Regions from separate parts of the Streptomyces sp. NPDC056224 genome, predicted to be linked through region 1. Evidence: riboswitches for the same ligand, from Rfam matches in the RefSeq annotation. Region 1 holds a riboswitch; the other holds the start of a gene.

Region 1 (9,177 bases):
AAGCCGTCGAACGTGCTGCTGGCCTCCGACGGGCCCCGGGTCATCGACTTCGGCATCTCGCTGGCGTCCGGCACCACCGCGGCCACCGCCACGGGCACCGCCATCGGCACGCCCCAGTACATGGCCCCCGAGCAGGCGTCGGGGGGCGAGGTCACGGCAGCCACCGACGTCTTCGCGCTGGGCCAGACGGCGGCGTTCGCGGCACTGGGCGAACCGCTGTACGGGGACGGCCCCTCCGTGAGCGTGCTGTTCCGGATCGTGCACTCCGACCCCGACCTGTCCCGGCTGCCGGAGCCGCTGCGCCCGCTGATCGCCCGGTGCCTGGCCTCCGAGCCGGAGGAGCGGGCCACCCCGGCGGAGATCGTGGCGTGGTGCCGGAAGCATCTGGGGAAGGACGCCGACGCTGGCGGCGGACCCGCCGTCTGGCGGGAGGTGACGGGGCCCGAGGTGGAGATTCCGGCTCCGGTCCCGCATCCCACGGCGGTGCACACGACCCCGGTGAACTGGCTTCCGCCACAGCCGCCACAGCCGTGGGCGCCGCTCGGACCGGAGGAACAGCGGGCGCGCAGGCGACGCATCGCGCTGATCACGGCCGCGGCGGTGACGGCCGGAGCAGTGCTGCTGACGGGCCTGGCCTGGCTGGGCAAGGGAGCGGCGGACCGGATGCGCGAACTGGACGCGTCCCGGGCGAAGCCGGGCGGCCCGGCCGCGGCGGCCCAGGAGACGCCCTCGGGGCCGGCGGGATCGGCCGGGTCGGCCGGGTCGGCGAGCGGCGGCAAGGGGCCGAAGCCCTCCGGATCCGCACCGGGCACGACCCGGCCGCCGAAGCCCCTCGCCCACCCCCACCCCGGGCTGCGCCTGGACGAGAAGAACTCGATCGGCATCAAGGATCCGGTCCGGCGCGACGACCTCACGGGGGACATCCGCCTGAACTGCGAGGTGACCGGCTGCCAGCTGGTGAGCGACACGAGCGTGTTCACCATGCTGTACGCCGAGCCGGGCACCGGCAGCCTCGACACGTGCAGCCTCCTCACGCGCGCCGCCACCAGCAAGGAGTTCCCGCTGGCCGCGGCGGCGGGCGGCAGCGAGATCTGCGTCAGGCACCCGTCGGGGGACATCGCGCTGCTCGTGATCCAGATCAAGTCGACCCAGTACGTGAAGGGCACGTCCGGCACGGTGACCGCGGACATGACGGTCTGGCCCGCGCCCTGACCCGGCCGCCCGCCCGCCCGCGCCCGGACAGCGCGCCCTAGGGCCGGCCTAGTACCCGCCTAGGGCCGGTACACGGACAGCCGCGAGACCTCGTACTCCATCTCCGTCACCCCCGGGCGGGGCGCCGGGTGGTAACGCCCGGCGCAGACGGACAGGTTCACGATGAGGTACGCGCGCCAGGACCGGCCCACGCCCGCGCGGTCGGCGAACACGCGGGCCCCGTTGACCCACCAGACGACCGACCTCCGCCCGAACTCGACCTTGAGGTCGACCCAGGCGCCCGGCCGCACCGACGGGTCGCGGTGGTAGCGGTGCGCCTGACGGACGTGGTTGGAGAGCTCCAGGAGATCCGGATTGTCGGGGTGGTACTCGAAGACGTCGATCTCCTGGCCGCCGTCCCGCCAGGTCCAGATCGCCGGCCAGGCACCCGTCTCCACCGGGAGCCTGACCCGGGCCTCCAGGATGTCGCCGGTGCGCACCATGAACCCCTCGTCGCTGCCCTCGGTGGTGAGCAGCCCGGTGTTCCAGTTGCCGTCGGGCCTCCGCTTGGCCCGGAAGACGCCGCTGCGGCTGTAGGCGGGATCGTCGACGAGGTGGTCCAGTTTGTTGTCGCCCGGGTTCGTCGGGCCGCCGTCGGGATACGCCCAGGAGCGGCCCGCGACCCACTGGGTGGGCGAGGAGAAATCGGCGGTGAAGGCGGGGGCGAGGCGCGGCCTGACCGCGACCGCGCCGCCGGCGCCCGCCGGGGCGAGGCGCGACGTCAGGCGCCGCAGCCAGCCGAGCTTTTCCGAGTCCATGCAGGGTGTCTGCCCGTAACCGGACGCGCCCATGCCGGAATCATCGCACAGGGTAATCGCGCGGAAGCATTCAGCGACGGGCGGCGCGCGCCGCCTCGACGAAGGCGCGGATCAGCTCGGGCGATTTCACCCCGCGCTCCCGCTCCACGCCGCTGGAGACGTCCACGCCCCACGCGCCGGTGGCCCGGACGGCGTCGCCGACGTTGGCGGGGGTCAGCCCGCCCGCGAGCAGCCACCGCCCCTCGGGCGGCGCGAAGTCCGCCGCCCCCCAGTTCCACGGCTTGCCGGAGCCCGGGTCGGGGGCGTCGAGGAGCAGCAGGTCCTCTCCGTACTCGCCGCAGCGCTTCACGTGCTCGGCGGTGGCCCGCAGCAGCGTCCGCCCCGCGGCCCGCAGCGCCGCGAAGTCCTCGGGGCCCTCTTCGCCGTGCAGCTGCACGCCCCGTACGCCGCTCTCCTCGGCGAACCGGCGCACCTCCGCCACCGGCTGCCCCCGGAACACGCCGACGGTGAGCACCCCGTCCGGCACCCGCGCGGCCAGCTCCCGCGCGGTGGCCGCGTCGACCGTACGGGGGCTGCCGGGCGCGAAGACGAACCCGACGGCATCGGCCCCGGCCTCGACGGCCACGTCGACGTCGCCCGGCGTCTTCAGCCCGCAGATCTTGATGAACACGTCAGTCATACCCCGAAGTCAACCAAACCCAGCGCGATTCGCGACGATGCATCCCATAAGCCGGGCAGGGAAAGCGTCCCGCCACTAGCCTGGGACGAGGCACACATTCAGGGCACATCACGCCATCCGGAGGACGACGGTGACGACCATGACCGAGCGGGCCACACCCATAGAGAGCCTGTCGCCGCCGACATTCGAGAGCCTCCTGCGCACGGTCGAGGAGATGAACACGCCAGACGGCTTCAAGGCCGAGCTCATCCGGGGGAAGATCGTCGTGTCGCCGTTCTCCAAGCTGCGCTACTACCGGCGCATGCGTGCAGTACGCGAGCAGCTACAGGCCCACGCCCCCGAGGGTCACGTCGCCGATGTCGCCCCCTTCCTCTTCAGCTTCCCGGCAGCGGAGCGGGCCTACGGGCCCGACCTCTTCGTGGCGGACGAGGCGGCGTTCGACGAGGAGGGCCGTCACGCGGACAGCGCGGCCCTGTCACTGGTCGCGGAGTTCACCTCCGTGTCGACCAAGGACGCGGACTGGAACGAGAAGCTGAACGTGTACGGCCGCCTCGTACCGGTCTACCTGGTCGTCGACATGCAGGACGCGGAGATCACCTGCTTCTGGGACCCCTCCCCGCACGGGTACCGCTCCCGCCGGACGGTGTCCTTCGGTGAGACGCTGCCCGTCCCGGAGCCCTTCGGCTTCGAGCTCGACACCACGGGCTTCTAGTGCCGGCCGCGAAACGCCCGAGGGCGGCACCCCCCGCAGGGAGTGCCGCCCTCGTTCGAGAACAGCCGATCGACCGGCGGCCTGAGCCGCGGGAGGATCAGAAGTCCATGTCACCGCCCGGCATGCCGCCCGGGGCGCCGGCGCCGGCCTTCTCGGGCTTGTCGGCGATGACGGCCTCGGTGGTCAGGAACAGCGCGGCGATCGACGCGGCGTTCTGCAGCGCGGAGCGCGTGACCTTGGCCGGGTCGATGATGCCCTCGGCGATCATGTCCACGTACTCGCCGGTCGCGGCGTTGAGGCCGTGACCGATCGGCAGGTTGCGGACCTTCTCGACGACGACGCCACCCTCGAGACCACCGTTGACGGCGATCTGCTTGAGCGGGGCCTCCAGGGCCAGGCGCACGGCGTTGGCGCCGGTCGCCTCGTCGCCCGTGAGCTCCAGCTTCTCGAAGACCGCGGAGGCCTGCAGCAGGGCCACGCCACCACCGGCGACGATGCCCTCCTCGACGGCCGCCTTCGCGTTGCGAACGGCGTCCTCGATGCGGTGCTTGCGCTCCTTGAGCTCGACCTCGGTCGCGGCGCCGGCCTTGATGACGGCCACGCCGCCGGCCAGCTTCGCGAGGCGCTCCTGGAGCTTCTCGCGGTCGTAGTCCGAGTCGGAGTTCTCGATCTCGGCGCGGATCTGGTTCACGCGACCGGCGACCTGGTCGCTGTCACCGGCACCGTCGACGATGGTGGTCTCGTCCTTGGTGATGACGACCTTGCGGGCGCGGCCGAGCAGGTCGAGACCGGCGTTCTCCAGCTTGAGGCCGACCTCCTCGGAGATGACCGTGCCACCGGTGAGGATGGCGATGTCGCCGAGCATGGCCTTGCGGCGGTCGCCGAAGCCCGGGGCCTTGACGGCGACGGACTTGAAGGTGCCGCGGATCTTGTTGACGACCAGGGTCGACAGGGCCTCGCCCTCGACGTCCTCGGCGATGATCAGCAGCGGCTTGCCGGACTGCATGACCTTCTCCAGGAGCGGCAGCAGGTCCTTGACCGAGCCGATCTTGGAGTTGACGATCAGGATGTACGGGTCGTCGAGAGCCGACTCCATACGCTCCATGTCGGTGGCGAAGTACGCCGAGATGTAGCCCTTGTCGAAGCGCATGCCCTCGGTGAGCTCCAGTTCCAGACCGAAGGTCTGGGACTCCTCGACGGTGATGACGCCTTCCTTGCCGACCTTGTCCATGGCCTCGGCGATGAGCTCGCCGATCTGGGTGTCGGCGGCGGAGATGGAGGCCGTGGAAGCGATCTGCTCCTTGGTCTCGACATCCTTCGCCTGCTCCAGCAGGGCGCCGGAGACGGCCTCGACGGCCTTCTCGATGCCGCGCTTGAGGGCCATCGGGTTGGCGCCGGCGGCCACGTTGCGCAGGCCCTCGCGGACGAGCGCCTGGGCCAGCACGGTGGCGGTGGTCGTACCGTCGCCGGCGACGTCGTCCGTCTTCTTGGCGACTTCCTTGACCAGCTCGGCGCCGATCTTCTCGTACGGGTCCTCGAGCTCGATCTCCTTGGCGATGGAGACACCATCGTTGGTGATCGTGGGCGCGCCCCACTTCTTCTCAAGGACGACGTTGCGACCCTTGGGGCCAAGGGTGACCTTGACGGCGTCGGCGAGCTGGTTCATCCCACGCTCGAGACCGCGCCGGGCCTCCTCGTCGAACGCAATGATCTTGGCCATCTGAAGTGGTCCTCCCGGACAGCGGTGGATTGCTCCCGGACCGCGCCCGCGCCCGCGACGGACGGCCTGCGTGCCCGGCGGTTCCTTCCCGCCGGACGCTGCGGGCCTCACCGACCCGGTCCTCAGTTTGGTAGCACTCTCACCTGGAGAGTGCTAACGCCAATGATTAGCACTCGACCCCCACGAGTGCAAGCGGCTTGGGCCAACGCCCCCGCGAACGCACGAGGGGCCCACACCCCGTGTCCAGGATGTGGGCCCCTCTTGCGTACGCGTGGGCGGTCGATCGCGCCGGGACTAGCCGAGTGCGAGCTTGACCATGTCCGCCTGCGGACCCTTCTGGCCCTGCGAGATCTCGAACTCGACCCGCTGACCCTCTTCAAGGGTGCGGTACCCGTCCATCTGGATGGCGCTGTAGTGGACGAACACATCCGCACCACCGTCGACCGCGATGAAGCCGTAGCCCTTCTCCGCGTTGAACCACTTGACGGTGCCCTGAGCCATGCCTAACTCCCCTATTACTGGCCCTTGCGCAGGAACGCACTTCGCGCTCCCGGGTCAGAACTTGCGCCGGAACGCGTCGACCGAGGCTGAATGTATCCGCGTCGGTGCTGTCTGCAACAGGTCAATCCGACGAGAAATCTGGACACTCGGAAACATTGAAATAGAGTGAAAATTTGGCATATCCCAGGGCAACTCGGGCCTGGCATATCTCGCCAAAGCCCCATACCGCACCCGCACATTGACCCGATGTCGACCCTCACGCGACCCGTTCATATGCGGCGGGCAAGTCCAGCGGAGGGGACTTCCCCAACTCTACCGTGCCCAATCAAACAGAATTGCCCCCTCCGCTTTTAGCGGAGGGGGCAATTACGGTTTTCGCGTGTCAGCAGCCGCCGGCACGGCGCATGTCCGGTCAGCCTCCGGCGACGGCGGGAATGATCGAGACACCGGCGCCGTCCGGCGTCGCCGCCTCCAGCCCTCCCTCGAAGCGCACGTCGTCGTCGTTGACGTAGACGTTCACGAAGCGGCGCAGCTTGCCCTGGTCGTCCAGGACGCGGGCGGCGATGCCCGGGTGGCTCTTCTCCAGCGACGCGATGACCTCGGACAGGGTCGTGCCCTCGGCCGGGACCTCGGCCTTGCCGCCGGTGTAGGTGCGCAGGATGGTGGGGATGCGGACGTTGACGCTCATGGTGCTACTGCCTTTCCGGTGGAGCGGGGGGAGGTGGTCAGGCCAGGCCGGCGGCGCGGAACGCGTCCAGGCTCGGGCGGATGGTGGCGGTCTGCCCGCTGTCCGCGGCCACCGCCTCCAGGGTCTTGAGGCCGTCACCCGTGTTCAGGACGACGGTGGTGAGCGCCGGGTCGAGCTGCCCGTTCTCGATGAGCTTCTTCGTGACGCCGACCGTCACGCCGCCCGCGGTCTCGGCGAAGATGCCCTCGGTCTGCGCGAGGATCTTGATGGCCTCGACGACCTGCTCGTCGTTGACGTCCTCGACGAAGCCGCCGGTGCGCCGGGCGATGTCCAGGACGTACGGGCCGTCCGCCGGGTTGCCGATGGCGAGGGACTTGGCGATGGTGTTCGGCTTCTGCGGGCGGACCACGTCGTGGCCGGCCTTGAAGGCGGTGGAGACCGGGGAGCAGCCCTCGGCCTGGGCACCGAAGATCTTGTACGGCTTGTCCTCGACCAGGCCGAGCTTGATCAGCTCCTGCAGACCCTTGTCGATCTTCGTCAGCTGCGAGCCGGACGCGATCGGGATGACGATCTGGTCGGGCAGCTGCCAGCCGAGCTGCTCGCAGATCTCGTACGCCAGGGTCTTGGAGCCCTCGCCGTAGTACGGGCGCAGGTTGACGTTGACGAAGCCCCAGCCCTCGCCCAGCGGGTCGCCGATGAGCTCGGAGCAGAAGCGGTTGACGTCGTCGTAGTTGCCCTCGATGCCGACCAGGTCGCCGCCGTAGACACCGGCCATGACGACCTTGCCCTGCTCCAGGTCGTGGGGGATGAACACGCAGGAGCGGAAACCGGCCCGGGCGGCCGCGGCGCCGACGGCGCCGGCCAGGTTGCCGGTGGAGGAGCAGGACAGGGTGGTGAAGCCGAAGGCGCGGGCGGCCTCGACGGCGATCGCGACGACGCGGTCCTTGAAGGAGTGCGTCGGGTTGCCGGAGTCGTCCTTGACGTAGAGCTTGCCGGTGACGCCGAGCTCCTTGGCCAGGTTCTGCGCGTCCACGAGCTTGGTGAAGCCCGGGTTCAGGCTCGGCTTGGAGGCCACGTCCGCGGGGACGGGCAGCAGCGGCGCGTACCGCCAGATGTTGTTCGGGCCGGCCTCGATGGCGGCGCGCAGGGCCTCGGGGTCTCCTGTCGGGAGGTCGTAGGCGACTTCCAGAGGTCCGAAGCACTCGACGCACGCGAAGATCGGTCCGAGCTCGAAGCGGGTACCGCACTCACGACAGGAAAGCCCGGTGGCAGGTCCGAGATCGACAGAGGTGGGATCAGTCAGTGCAGCCATGATGGCGAGGCCCTTTCTCCTCATCTTCCCCATGGCGCACTTCGCCATGAGACGGAATTGGCACCTTCCCTAGCCGGGGACCTCGCGGGGGTGCGTGAAAACGCATCGCGAGAACCGACTGGAGGGTTGCCGGGGCTTCAACGGGCCGTGTCCCTCTGCCCCTCTGGATGAGCGGTATGGCACCGGACCGCGCGCTCCATGGCGCTCCGGGCGTTTGTGCGCAAGGACCCCCGGCATGCGGTGGTCCTTTGCGTTGTTCAAGACTGTAACCGAAGGGCAGGGCGGTTGAGACAGCCGTCCGAACCGCGAGATGGATCGCATATCGGCCCGGACAAGTGACGATGCAGGGAGTCCAAGGGTGCTGGAAGAGGTGGAGCGCTGGCTGGCAGACCGCTCCTGGTCCGCCGCCGACCGACCGCTCGACCAGCTGCTGGACCGGAAACGGGCGGCTGGGACCACGGTCAGCGTGGTGCTGCCCGCGCTCGACGAGGAGGCGACGGTCGGCGCGATCGTCGAGGTGATCCGGCGCGAGCTGATCGAGGGACTGCCGTTCCCCCTGGTGGACGAACTGGTGGTGGTCGACTCGGGCTCCAGCGACCGGACGGCCGAGGTCGCCGCGAAGGCCGGCGCCCGCGTCGTCCACCGCGACGAGATCCTGCCGCGGATCCCCGCGCTGCCCGGCAAGGGCGAGGTGCTGTGGCGCTCCCTGCTGGCCACGTCCGGGGAGATCGTCTGCTTCGTTGACGCCGACCTGCGCGATTTCTCGGCCGACTTCGTCTCCGGGATCGTGGGGCCGCTGCTGACGGAACCGGACGTGCAGTTCGTCAAGGCGATGTACGACCGCCCGCTGGGCGACGCCCCCGGCCAGGGCGGCCGGGTGACGGAGCTGGTGGCGCGTCCCCTGCTCAACCTGCACTGGCCCCAGCTGGCCGGTTTCGTCCAGCCGCTGGGCGGTGAGTACGCCGTACGCCGCTCCCTGCTGGAGCGGCTGCCGTTCCCCGTCGGGTACGGCGTCGAGCTGGGCCTGCTGGTGGACGCGCTGCACACGGTCGGGCTGGACGCGCTGGCCCAGGTGGACGTCGGCGTACGGGTCCACCGCCACCAGGACGGGCAGGCGCTGGGCCGGATGGCCGCGGCGATATACCGCACCGCGCAGCTGCGGCTCGCGCACGGGCACTCCCCCGGCCACCGCGGGGGGTACCCCCTCGTACGTCCGGAGCTGACGCAGTTCGAGCGGGGGCCGGAGGGGTTCGTGCCGCGGACGTACGAGGTGGACACGGAGGAGCGGCCGCCGATGCTGGACGTCAGGGAGTACGTGCTGCGCCGCGTGGCGTGACGCAGGGAACGGTTTGAGGGGACCCGGGCCGGGCTAGGTTCGGCGCATGGCTTCTCAGGTGCTCGTAGCCGCCAACCGCGGCCCGCTCTCGTACGCCCTGTCCGCCGAGGGCACCCTCAGTGCCCGGCGCGGCGGGGGCGGTCTCGTCTCCGGACTCTCCGCGGCCCTGGCGGAGCAGCCGGACGCGGTGTGGATCTGCGCGGCCCTTTCGGAGGCGGAC
Region 2 (9,177 bases), on a different contig from region 1:
CCAGGTGGACGTACTCCACGACCTTCGACGAACGGGTGACATCGAAACGCGTGAGGTTGCCGCACAGGGTGCAGCGCCACCGGGTGGTGTCGGTCGGCAGGGGAACCGTCATCAGGCCGCTCTCTCCTTCGTCGTGTTCGTAGCTGATTCAATTAAAGCGGTCTGCTGAGCCGTCCGCGCCGTTTGGGCGGACCGCGGCTCGTAACCCTACGGCCTGCCACCGCTTCAGGTGGGCGTGGTTGCGTCATGCTCTGTCACATGATCGTAAGGTGGCAGGCCGTTCGCGAGGCCGCCCGGGGACCGGTGGTCACCCACGCGCTGATCGCGGGCTGCGCGGTGGTGTTCGTACTGGGTCCGGCCTCGGGGCTGAACCCGGCCTACGGGACGGGCGACGGGCTGCTCACCGCCGGGACCGACTACTTCCGGCGCTGGGGCGTGGTCCCGGACGTGCTCTTCACCGGCACCCCGCGGGCCTGGCTCACTCCCCTGACCGCGCTGTTCGTACACGGCAGTTGGCTCCACCTGCTCGGGAACATGCTCTTCCTGTACGTCTTCGGCGCGATGGCGGAGGAGCGGATGGGCCGCCCGGCGTTCCTCGTCTTCTACGTCTGTACGGGCTACCTGGCCCTGGCGGCGTACGCGGCGGCCAACGCGGGCTCCTCACAGACCCTGGTCGGGGCGTCCGGGGCCATCTCGGCGGTGCTGGGCGCCTTCCTGTACCTGCTGCCGCGGGCCAGGGTGACGAGCCTGTTCCCCTTCCTGTTCTTCCTGCCGCTGCGCTTCCCGGCGTGGATGGTGCTGCTGTTCTGGTTCGCCCTCCAGGGGGTGGCCGCGCACCGGGCGGGGAGCGGGCCGGGGGTCGCCTATCTGGCCCACCTCGTGGGCTTCTCGGTCGGCTTCCTGTACGCGTGGGCGCGCTATCGGCGTGCGACTAGAGTGGAGCGACCAGCGACGGCCACCGAGGGAGACAGTCAGCCGTGATCACCGCGATCGTGCTCATCAAGACCAGTGTGGACCGCATCCCCGAGATCGCCGAGTCCATCGCCGCGCTGGACAGCGTCAGCGAGGTCTACTCCGTCACGGGGACGTACGACCTGATCGCGCTGGTCCGCGTGGCCCGCCACGAGAACCTGGCGGACATCATCCCGGGCCGCATCAGCAAGATCCCGGGCGTCGAGGCGACGGACACCCACGTGGCGTTCCGTACGTACTCCCAGCACGACCTGGAAGCCGCCTTCGCCATCGGCCTGGACGCCTAGGTCCCGTCGTCTGCGGCCCGGGCCCGGCCGACCCGGGCGGACGCGGCCCGGACGGACCCCGGCACCCGGCAGGGGCGTCAGAGCCCCGGCGGACCCTCACCGGCCACGGGCGGGCGGTCTTCGGCGAGCCGGAACGGGCACCCGCGCGGGTGGTCGCCGGGGCCGTGGTCGCCGGGGCCGCGCAGCCGGGTGCCGCAGCCTCGCACTCGCCTCCCGCTTCGACACCGACCGGGTGAGGCCGGGCGCAACGGCCCGCCCCCGTACGCGGCCCCGCCCCCGCCACCGCTCCCGGACCCTCCCGGGTCCGGTGCGCGTCACCGTCGCGGAGCACGTCGGCCGTCCCGTCCGGCGGGGTCCGTCCCGGCGCCGCGGAACGGTCCGGGCACATTGCGCCAGTTGAGCCGCTCCCACCGGTCGGGGCGGCGTGTCCTCCACCCGCCGTACCGCAGAGCGTCAGACGGCGGGGACGCAGCGGCCCTCTTCCGTGCGGTACCGCCACTTCGCGCCGTCCGCGACGAGTTCCCTCACCGCGCGGACGAAGCGCTCCACGTGCTCGTCGGGGGTGCCGGCGCCGAAACTGACGCGGATCGCGTTGAGGGACCGCTCCCCCGGGGCCGCCTCCGGGGCGCCGCATTCGCCCTGGGCCTGCGGCTCGCTGCCCAGCAGGGTGCGGACCAGCGGGTGGGCGCAGAAGAGGCCGTCGCGGACGCCGATGCCGTACTCGGCGGACAGCGCCGCCGCGAAGTGGGAGCTGTTCCAGCCGTCCACCACGAAGGAGATGACGCCGACGCGCGGCGCATCGTCCCCGAAGAGGGACAGGACGCGGACCGCCGGGACGCCGGCCAGGCCCTCCCGGACCTTCGCGATGAGGTGGCGCTCGCGGGCGACGAGGCTCTCGAAGCCCGCCTCGGTCAGGGCCTTGCAGGCGGATGCGATGGAGTAGACGCCGATGACGTTCGGGGAGCCGGCCTCGTGACGGGCGGCGGTGGTGTGCCACTCGACGTCCACGCCGCCGTCCTCGCGCCGGGAGACCTTGCGGGAGGCGCCGCCGCCTGCGAGGTACGGCTCTGCCTCCTGGAGCCAGTCCGCGCGGCCGGCCAGCACGCCCGAGCCGAAGGGGGCGTAGAGCTTGTGCCCCGAGAAGGCGACCCAGTCCACGTCGAGGTCCTGCACGGAGACGGGGTGGTGCGGGGCGAGCTGGGCGGCGTCCAGGACGATCCGCGCGCCGTGGGCGTGCGCGGCGGCGGCGAGCTCCTTCACCGGCCACAGCTCGCCGGTGACGTTGGAGGCGCCGGTGACGCAGACCAGGGCCGGACCGTAGCCCTCTTCACCTGTTGCCGTGCGGTCGGCCAGGGCGCGCTCCAGGGTGGCGACGGCCTCGTCCGGGGTGCGGGGGGCGTTGAGGTAGGTGACCTGCGCGTCCGACCACGGCAGCAGCGAGGCGTGGTGCTCGGTCTCGAAGACGAAGACCTGGCAGCCGGCCGGGAGCGCGGCGGCGAGCAGGTTCAGGGAGTCGGTGGTGGACCGGGTGAAGACCACCTGGTCCGAGGGGCGGCAGTCGAGGAACCGCGCGACCGTGACGCGGCTCTGCTCGAAGAGGTCGGTGGAGAGCTGCGAGAGGTAGCCGGCGCCGCGGTGCACGCTGCCGTAGTACGGGGCGTACGCGGCCACGTCGTCCCAGACCCGCTGGAGCGCCGGGGCGCTGGCCGCGTAGTCGAGGGCCGCGTAGGTGACCTCGCCGCCGGTGACGAGCGGGACGGTGACGTCCCGGCCGAGGACCGGCAGCGGCTCGGCACAGGCGGGGTTGACGGCGGGGGCGGCGGAGGCGGGGGCGGGGGCGACGGCGGGGGCGGCGTTCACGGAAACGGACATGACGGAATCTCCCGGCAGGCAGGGGTGAATGGCTTCGGTGTGCCCGTACGCGGGTACGGCTCGGCGGCCGACCTGGGGGTCCCCCGGACGGAGTCCGGGGAAGGTACGGGAAGTCCCCGGATCGAAGGCGGGTACGCGGAAGTGACCCTGATCCCGGGGTGAAGAAGGGGCGGAGTCGCCCTATCGCATTCGCTTGCTCACGGAAAAACGCTCCTCGAGAGACCAGGACCCCTGGTGTCGAGGGATCCGCGCTTGCCGTAGACCTCGCTGCCTACGGCCTGGTCATCACCCGGGGCACCCCGCCACGGAAGGAGGGTTGCCGGACAGCAAGCCGGGGCCTAAACGCTGTCACTCGTGACCTGTCCAGCATCCTGCCACATGATCCCCCGTGCGCAAGGCCCCGGTCCGAATGGCGGACCGGGGCCTTGACCGAAAGCGATCAATCGGAGTCAGGCGTTGCTGGCCGCCACCCAGCGCTGCAGCGCCGCCCGGGCCGCACCCGAGTCGATCGACTCCGCCGCCCGGGTGATGCCGGCCGCGAGCTGCTCCTCCAGCGGGCCCGTGCCCGGGTCCAGGGCCACCAGGGCCGCGGCCGAGTTCAGCAGGACGGCGTCGCGGACCGGGCCCGTCTCGCCGGAGAACAGGCGGCGGGCGACGTCCGCGTTGTACGAGGCGTCCGCGCCGCGCAGCTCCGACACGTCGACGAGGGTGATGCCGACGTCCCGCGGGTCGAAGGGCTGCTCCGCGACCTTGCCGTCCCGCACCCACCACACCCGCGAGGTCGCGGTCGTGGTCAGCTCGTCCAGGCCGTCGTCGCCCCGGAAGACCAGCGCGGAGGAGCCCCGCTCGGCGAGCACGCCCGCCACGATCGGGGCCATCCGGGCGTCGGCCACGCCCGTCGCCTGGGCCCGTACCTTCGCCGGATTGGTCAGCGGGCCGAGGAAGTTGAAGGTGGTCCGGATGCCCAGCTCCTTGCGGGCCGCGGCCACGTGCCGCAGCGCGGGGTGGAACTTCACCGCGAAGCAGAAGGTGATCCCGGCCTCCTCCGCGACCTCGGCGACGCGCGCCGGGGTGAGGTCGAGGTTGACGCCGAGCTTCTCCAGGACGTCCGAGGCCCCGCTCGCGGAGGACGCGGCCCGGTTGCCGTGCTTGACCACCTTGGCGCCCGTACCGGCCACCACGACCGCCGACATCGTCGAGATGTTGACCGTCTTCGCGCCGTCGCCGCCCGTGCCGACGATGTCCACCGTCCGGCCGGGCACCTCGATCAGGTTGGCGTGCTCGTACATGGTCCGCACGAGGCCGTTGATCTCCGCGACCGTCTCCCCCTTGGCCCGCAGCGCGACCACGAAGCCGGCGATCTGGGCGTCCGTGGCCTCCCCGCGCATGATCTTGTCCATGGCCCAGGCGGTGTCGTCGGCACGCAGGTCCCGGCCGGTCAGCAGCGCGTCGAGAACGCCCGGCCAGGTGGGGGCCGCCACGCTGTCGCCGCCTGCCGGGGTCACAACGTTCATGGTCCACTCCTGCTGCTCGTAGAGGATTCCACAATGGATGGGAAGGCCTTCAGCCTATCCAGCCGGGGAGACGGCAAAGAGCCCCGTCCAGACACTGGACGGGGCTCTCGCCGTGGCGACACCAGGACTGACCGAAATCAGTCCCTCATGCGGTCAAGCGGTCGTACGGGAGGTCAGTGGTGGCCGTGGCCGCTCTGGATCTCCTTGTACTCCTCCACCGTGGGCTTCGGAATCTGGTTGCCCTCGGCGTAGAAGCCCTTGCTGAGCTTCGCGCGCAGCTTCTCGCCGCGCTTCACCTTGCGCTCGACACCGTTCTCGTCGACCGTCGGGCCGATCTCGATCGGCTCGTACGTGGTGTACGAGGTGAGCGTGTGCAGCTTGTCCTGCGAGAGCGGCTCGTGGACCTCGACGAACTCACCGTGCGGCAGGCGCTTGATGATGCCGGTCTCGCGACCGTGCAGCACCTTGTCCCGGTCCCGGCGCTGGAGGCCGAGGCAGATCCGCTTGGTGACGATGAAGGCGAGGACCGGGACGACGAAGAAGCCGATCCGGACGAACCAGGTGATCGCGTTGATCGAGAGGTGGAAGTACTGGGCGAACATGTCGTTGCCACCGCCGATCAGGAGCACGATGTACTCCGCGATCCAGGCGACACCGAAGCCCGTACGGGTCGGGACGTTGCGCGGGCGGTCCAGGATGTGGTGCTCGCGCTTGTCCCCGGTGACCCAGGACTCGATGAAGGGCCAGGCGGCGATCGAGCCCAGCACCAGCGGGAAGAGCAGCAGCGGGATGAACACGCCCAGGACGAGCGTGTGGCCCCACAGGTTGATCTCCCAGCCGGGCATGGCCCGGATCAGGCCTTCCGGCATACCCATGTACCAGTCGGGCTGCGCACCGGTGGACACGTGGTCCGGGCGGTACGGGCCGAGCGCCCAGATCGGGTTGATCGAGGCGATGGCCGCGATGGCCGCGATGACACCGAAGACCAGGAAGAAGAAGCCTCCGGCCTTGGCCATGTAGACCGGCAGCAGCGGCATGCCGACGACGTTGTTGTTCGTCTTGCCGGGACCCGCGAACTGGGTGTGCTTGTGGTAGAAGACCAGGATCAGGTGGGCCACCAGCAGGCCCATCATGATGCCGGGCAGCAGCAGGATGTGGATCGAGTAGAACCGCGCGACGAAGTCGCCGCCCGGGAACTCCCCGCCGAAGAGGAAGAACGACAGGTACGTGCCGATGACCGGCACGGACAGGATCGCGCCCTCCATGAAGCGGACACCGGTGCCCGACAGCAGGTCGTCCGGCAGCGAGTAACCGGTGAAACCGGTGAACATGCCGAGGACCAGCAGCAGGAAGCCGAAGATCCAGTTGACCTCACGCGGCTTGCGGAACGCGCCGGTGAAGAAGACGCGCATCATGTGCACGACCATGCCCGCGACGAAGATCAGCGCGGCCCAGTGGTGGATCTGCCGGATCAGCAGACCACCGCGGACGTCGAAGCTGATGTCCAGCGTCGAGGCGAAGGCCTCGGACATCAGGACGCCCTGCATCGGCACGTACGAGCCGTGGTACACGACCTCGTTCATGCTCGGGTGGAAGAACAGCGTCAGGTACACACCCGTGAGGATGATGATGATGAAGCTGTAGAGGCAGATCTCACCCAGCATGAAGGACCAGTGGTCCGGGAAGATCTTGCGCATGTTGGACTTGGCCAGGCTGTAGATGCCCAGGCGGCCGTCCGCCCAGTCCGCTACACGCTCGCCGGCAGGCGCTTTGCGCGCCGTCTTGGATTCAGTGGCAGTGCTCATCCGCGCTCCCAGAAGGCAGGACCGACGGGCTCTTCGAAGTCGCCGAGCGCTTCGAGGAAGCCTTCGTCATTCACACCGATCCGCAGCTGCGGAAGCGCGTGACCGGCCGGGCCGAAGATGACTCGGGCGCCGTCGGAGAGGTCGAAGGTGGACTGGTGGCACGGGCAGAGCACGTGGTGCGTCTGCTGCTCGTACAGGCTGATCGGGCAGCCGACGTGGGTGCAGATCTTGGAGTAGGCCACGATGCCCTCGTGGGACCACTCCAGCTCCTGCTTGTCCTTGATGTCCTCCGGCTTGATGCGGACGATCATCAGGGCGGCCTTGGCGATCTGGACCTGGAAGTCGTGCTGCTCCTCCTCCAGGCCTTCCGGCATGGCGAAGGTCAGCGAACCGACGACCACGTCCTCGGGACGCAGCGGCTCCATCGTGTTCTGGTTGATGAGCAGCTTGCCCTTGGCCCACAGCGTCTTGCGCAGCTTGTCCTCGGGCAGCGGACCGGTGTCACGCATGAGCATCACGGCGGACAGCGGCAGCAGGGCCAGCGCGCCCAGCAGCGTGTTGCGGATCAGCGGACGCCGGCCGATGCCGGACTCGTTCGCGCCGTCCGCGAAGTCCTGCATGACCTTCGCCTTGACGTCCGGCGAAGCGGCGATCGGGTGGCGCTCGTCGGCGACCTCGACGTCGGACATCAGGGTGCGGGCCCAGTGGACCGCGCCCGCGCCGATGCAGAAGAGGGCCGTGCCCAGGGTCATGCCCAGGGCGAAGTTGAGCGCGCTCACCTTCCCGATGGGGAAGATGTACACGATCTTGCTGACCGGGATGGCCACGTAGGCGACGATGAACGCGACCGTCGCCAGCATCGACACCGTGAAGAGCATCGCGACGGTGCGCTCGGAGCGCCTCGCCGCCCGCTCGTCGATGTCCTGGATGCGCGGCTTGTGGACCGGAAGGCCCGGGTCGGCGAACGGATCGTCCGCGACCGCTACGGCACCGTGGTGCGCGTCGCCCTGCTCGCTCGGCAGGTGCTTCTCTTCGGGAATCTCTTGGCTACTCATGACTTCTTGGCCTTAGCGGTGTGGGCCGCGACCCAGACGGCGACAGCGATCAGCGCACCCAGACCGAAGATCCAGCCGAACAGACCCTCGGAGACGGGGCCGAGGCCACCGAGCTTCAGGCCGCCGGGGCTGACCGACTTCTCGCCGTTCACGTTCTGGATGTACGCGATGATGTCCTTCTTCTGCTTCTCCGGCATGGTGCTGTCCGGGAAGGAGGGCATGTTCTGCGGGCCGGTGATCATGGCCTCGTAGACGTGCTTCGGCTCGACGCCCTCGAGGTTGGGGGCGTACTTGCCGTTCGTCAGCGCGCCGCCCTCGCCGGTGAAGTTGTGACACTGCGCGCAGTTGTTGCGGAACAGCTCACCACCGTTGGCGATGTCGGCGCCCGCCGGGTCGTACTGCTTCTCGGTCGGCACGATCGGGCCGGCGCCGAGGGACGCGATGTACGCGGCCAGCTGGTCGATCTGCGCCTGGTTGTAGACGACCGGCTTCTTCGGCACCTGGGCGCCGGGCTGCTGGGCGGGCATGCGGCCCGTGCTCACCTGGAAGTCGACGGCTGCGGAGCCGACGCCGACCAGGCTGGGGCCGTCAGTGGAACCCTGACCGCCGGTTCCGTGGCAGCTTGCGCAACCCACGGCGTAGAGCTTGGCGCCCTCCTCGATGGCGAGGGACTGGGCGGTTTCGTCGGCCTGCGCCTTGCCCGCGGGGGCGAAGGCGGCGTACAGCCCCCCAGTGGCCGCCAGCGCGAGGAGTAGAACGACGACCGCCGCCAGCGGATGGCGTCGTCGTGCGGAGAGCTTTTTCACGGATTACCCCGGTGTCAGGATCTTCTGCGTCGGTGTTTCTGGATGGAGTGCCGGGTCGGGCCCGGTGACGTGTTCGCTACTTGATCAGGTAGATCGTCGCGAAGAGGCCGATCCAGACGACATCGACGAAGTGCCAGTAGTAGGACACGACGATGGCCGACGTGGCCTGTTCGTGGGTGAACCTCTTGGCCGCGTACGTCCGGCCGAGGACCAGCAGGAAGGCGATGAGACCGCCCGTCACGTGCAGACCGTGGAAGCCGGTGGTCAGGTAGAACACCGAGCCGTACGGTCCGGACGAGAGGCTCAGGCCCTCGTGCTTGACCAGCTCGGTGTACTCGAACACCTGGCCGCCAATGAAGATCGCACCCATGACGAACGTGATGATGAACCACGTCCTGAGCTTCTTCACGTCACCGCGCTCGGCGGCGAATACGCCGAGCTGGCAGGTGAGCGAGGAGAGCACCAGGATCGTCGTGTTCGTCGCCGAGAAGGGCAGATTCAGGAAGTCAGCCTGTTCTGTCCAGTACTCGGTTCCTGTCACGGATCGCAGGGTGAAGTACATCGCGAAGAGGGCCGCGAAGAACATCAGCTCGGAACTCAACCAGATGATGGTTCCGACGCTGACGAGGTTCGGCCGGTTGACCGTCGGGTGCGCGTGCCCGGTATCTACTGTCGTTGCTGTCGCCACGACCGACATTATGTCGGTCGCTTATCCCGCCCTCACCCCGGGGGGTGCCGTTCGGAGTGTCCGGGGCGTGTGCAAGGCCCGAACGGCCCATCAGATGTCCCCATGAGCGTCTCGTACGAGGCTGCGCGAACCGATGTTGACAGCGCATCGGGAGGAGTAGCATCCCGCGCAACATCAA

What was found. Region 1 has a riboswitch for S-adenosylmethionine ahead of thrC (threonine synthase). Riboswitches for the same ligand answer to the same signal wherever they lie in the genome.
Region 2: it holds a riboswitch for S-adenosylmethionine, as region 1 does, so the genes downstream of both, ACFCZ1_RS28640 (aminotransferase class V-fold PLP-dependent enzyme) here and thrC (threonine synthase) in region 1, are expected to answer to the same signal.

Annotation. Positions count from the first base shown of each region.
Region 1 is NZ_JBHJTK010000006.1:25,880-35,056, reverse strand. It holds gene ACFCZ1_RS10675 (serine/threonine-protein kinase) at 1-1,212, shown strand, start outside; gene ACFCZ1_RS10670 (beta-glucanase) at 1,272-2,009, opposite strand; gene ACFCZ1_RS10665 (phosphoribosylanthranilate isomerase) at 2,080-2,688, opposite strand; gene ACFCZ1_RS10660 (Uma2 family endonuclease) at 2,828-3,400, shown strand; gene groL (chaperonin GroEL) at 3,498-5,120, opposite strand; gene ACFCZ1_RS10650 (cold-shock protein) at 5,415-5,621, opposite strand; gene ACFCZ1_RS10645 (MoaD/ThiS family protein) at 6,034-6,309, opposite strand; gene thrC (threonine synthase) at 6,347-7,645, opposite strand; SAM riboswitch class I at 7,639-7,795, opposite strand; gene ACFCZ1_RS10635 (glucosyl-3-phosphoglycerate synthase) at 7,980-8,957, shown strand; gene ACFCZ1_RS10630 (trehalose-6-phosphate synthase) at 9,004-9,177, shown strand, end outside.
Region 2 is NZ_JBHJTK010000033.1:19,665-28,841, forward strand. It holds gene ACFCZ1_RS28625 (hypothetical protein) at 1-112, opposite strand, end outside; gene ACFCZ1_RS28630 (rhomboid family intramembrane serine protease) at 247-981, shown strand; gene ACFCZ1_RS28635 (Lrp/AsnC family transcriptional regulator) at 978-1,259, shown strand; gene ACFCZ1_RS28640 (aminotransferase class V-fold PLP-dependent enzyme) at 1,713-3,131, opposite strand; SAM riboswitch class IV at 3,375-3,491, opposite strand; gene trpD (anthranilate phosphoribosyltransferase) at 3,581-4,645, opposite strand; gene ACFCZ1_RS28650 (cytochrome bc complex cytochrome b subunit) at 4,819-6,450, opposite strand; gene ACFCZ1_RS28655 (Rieske 2Fe-2S domain-containing protein) at 6,447-7,505, opposite strand; gene ACFCZ1_RS28660 (c-type cytochrome) at 7,502-8,311, opposite strand; gene ACFCZ1_RS28665 (heme-copper oxidase subunit III) at 8,388-9,008, opposite strand.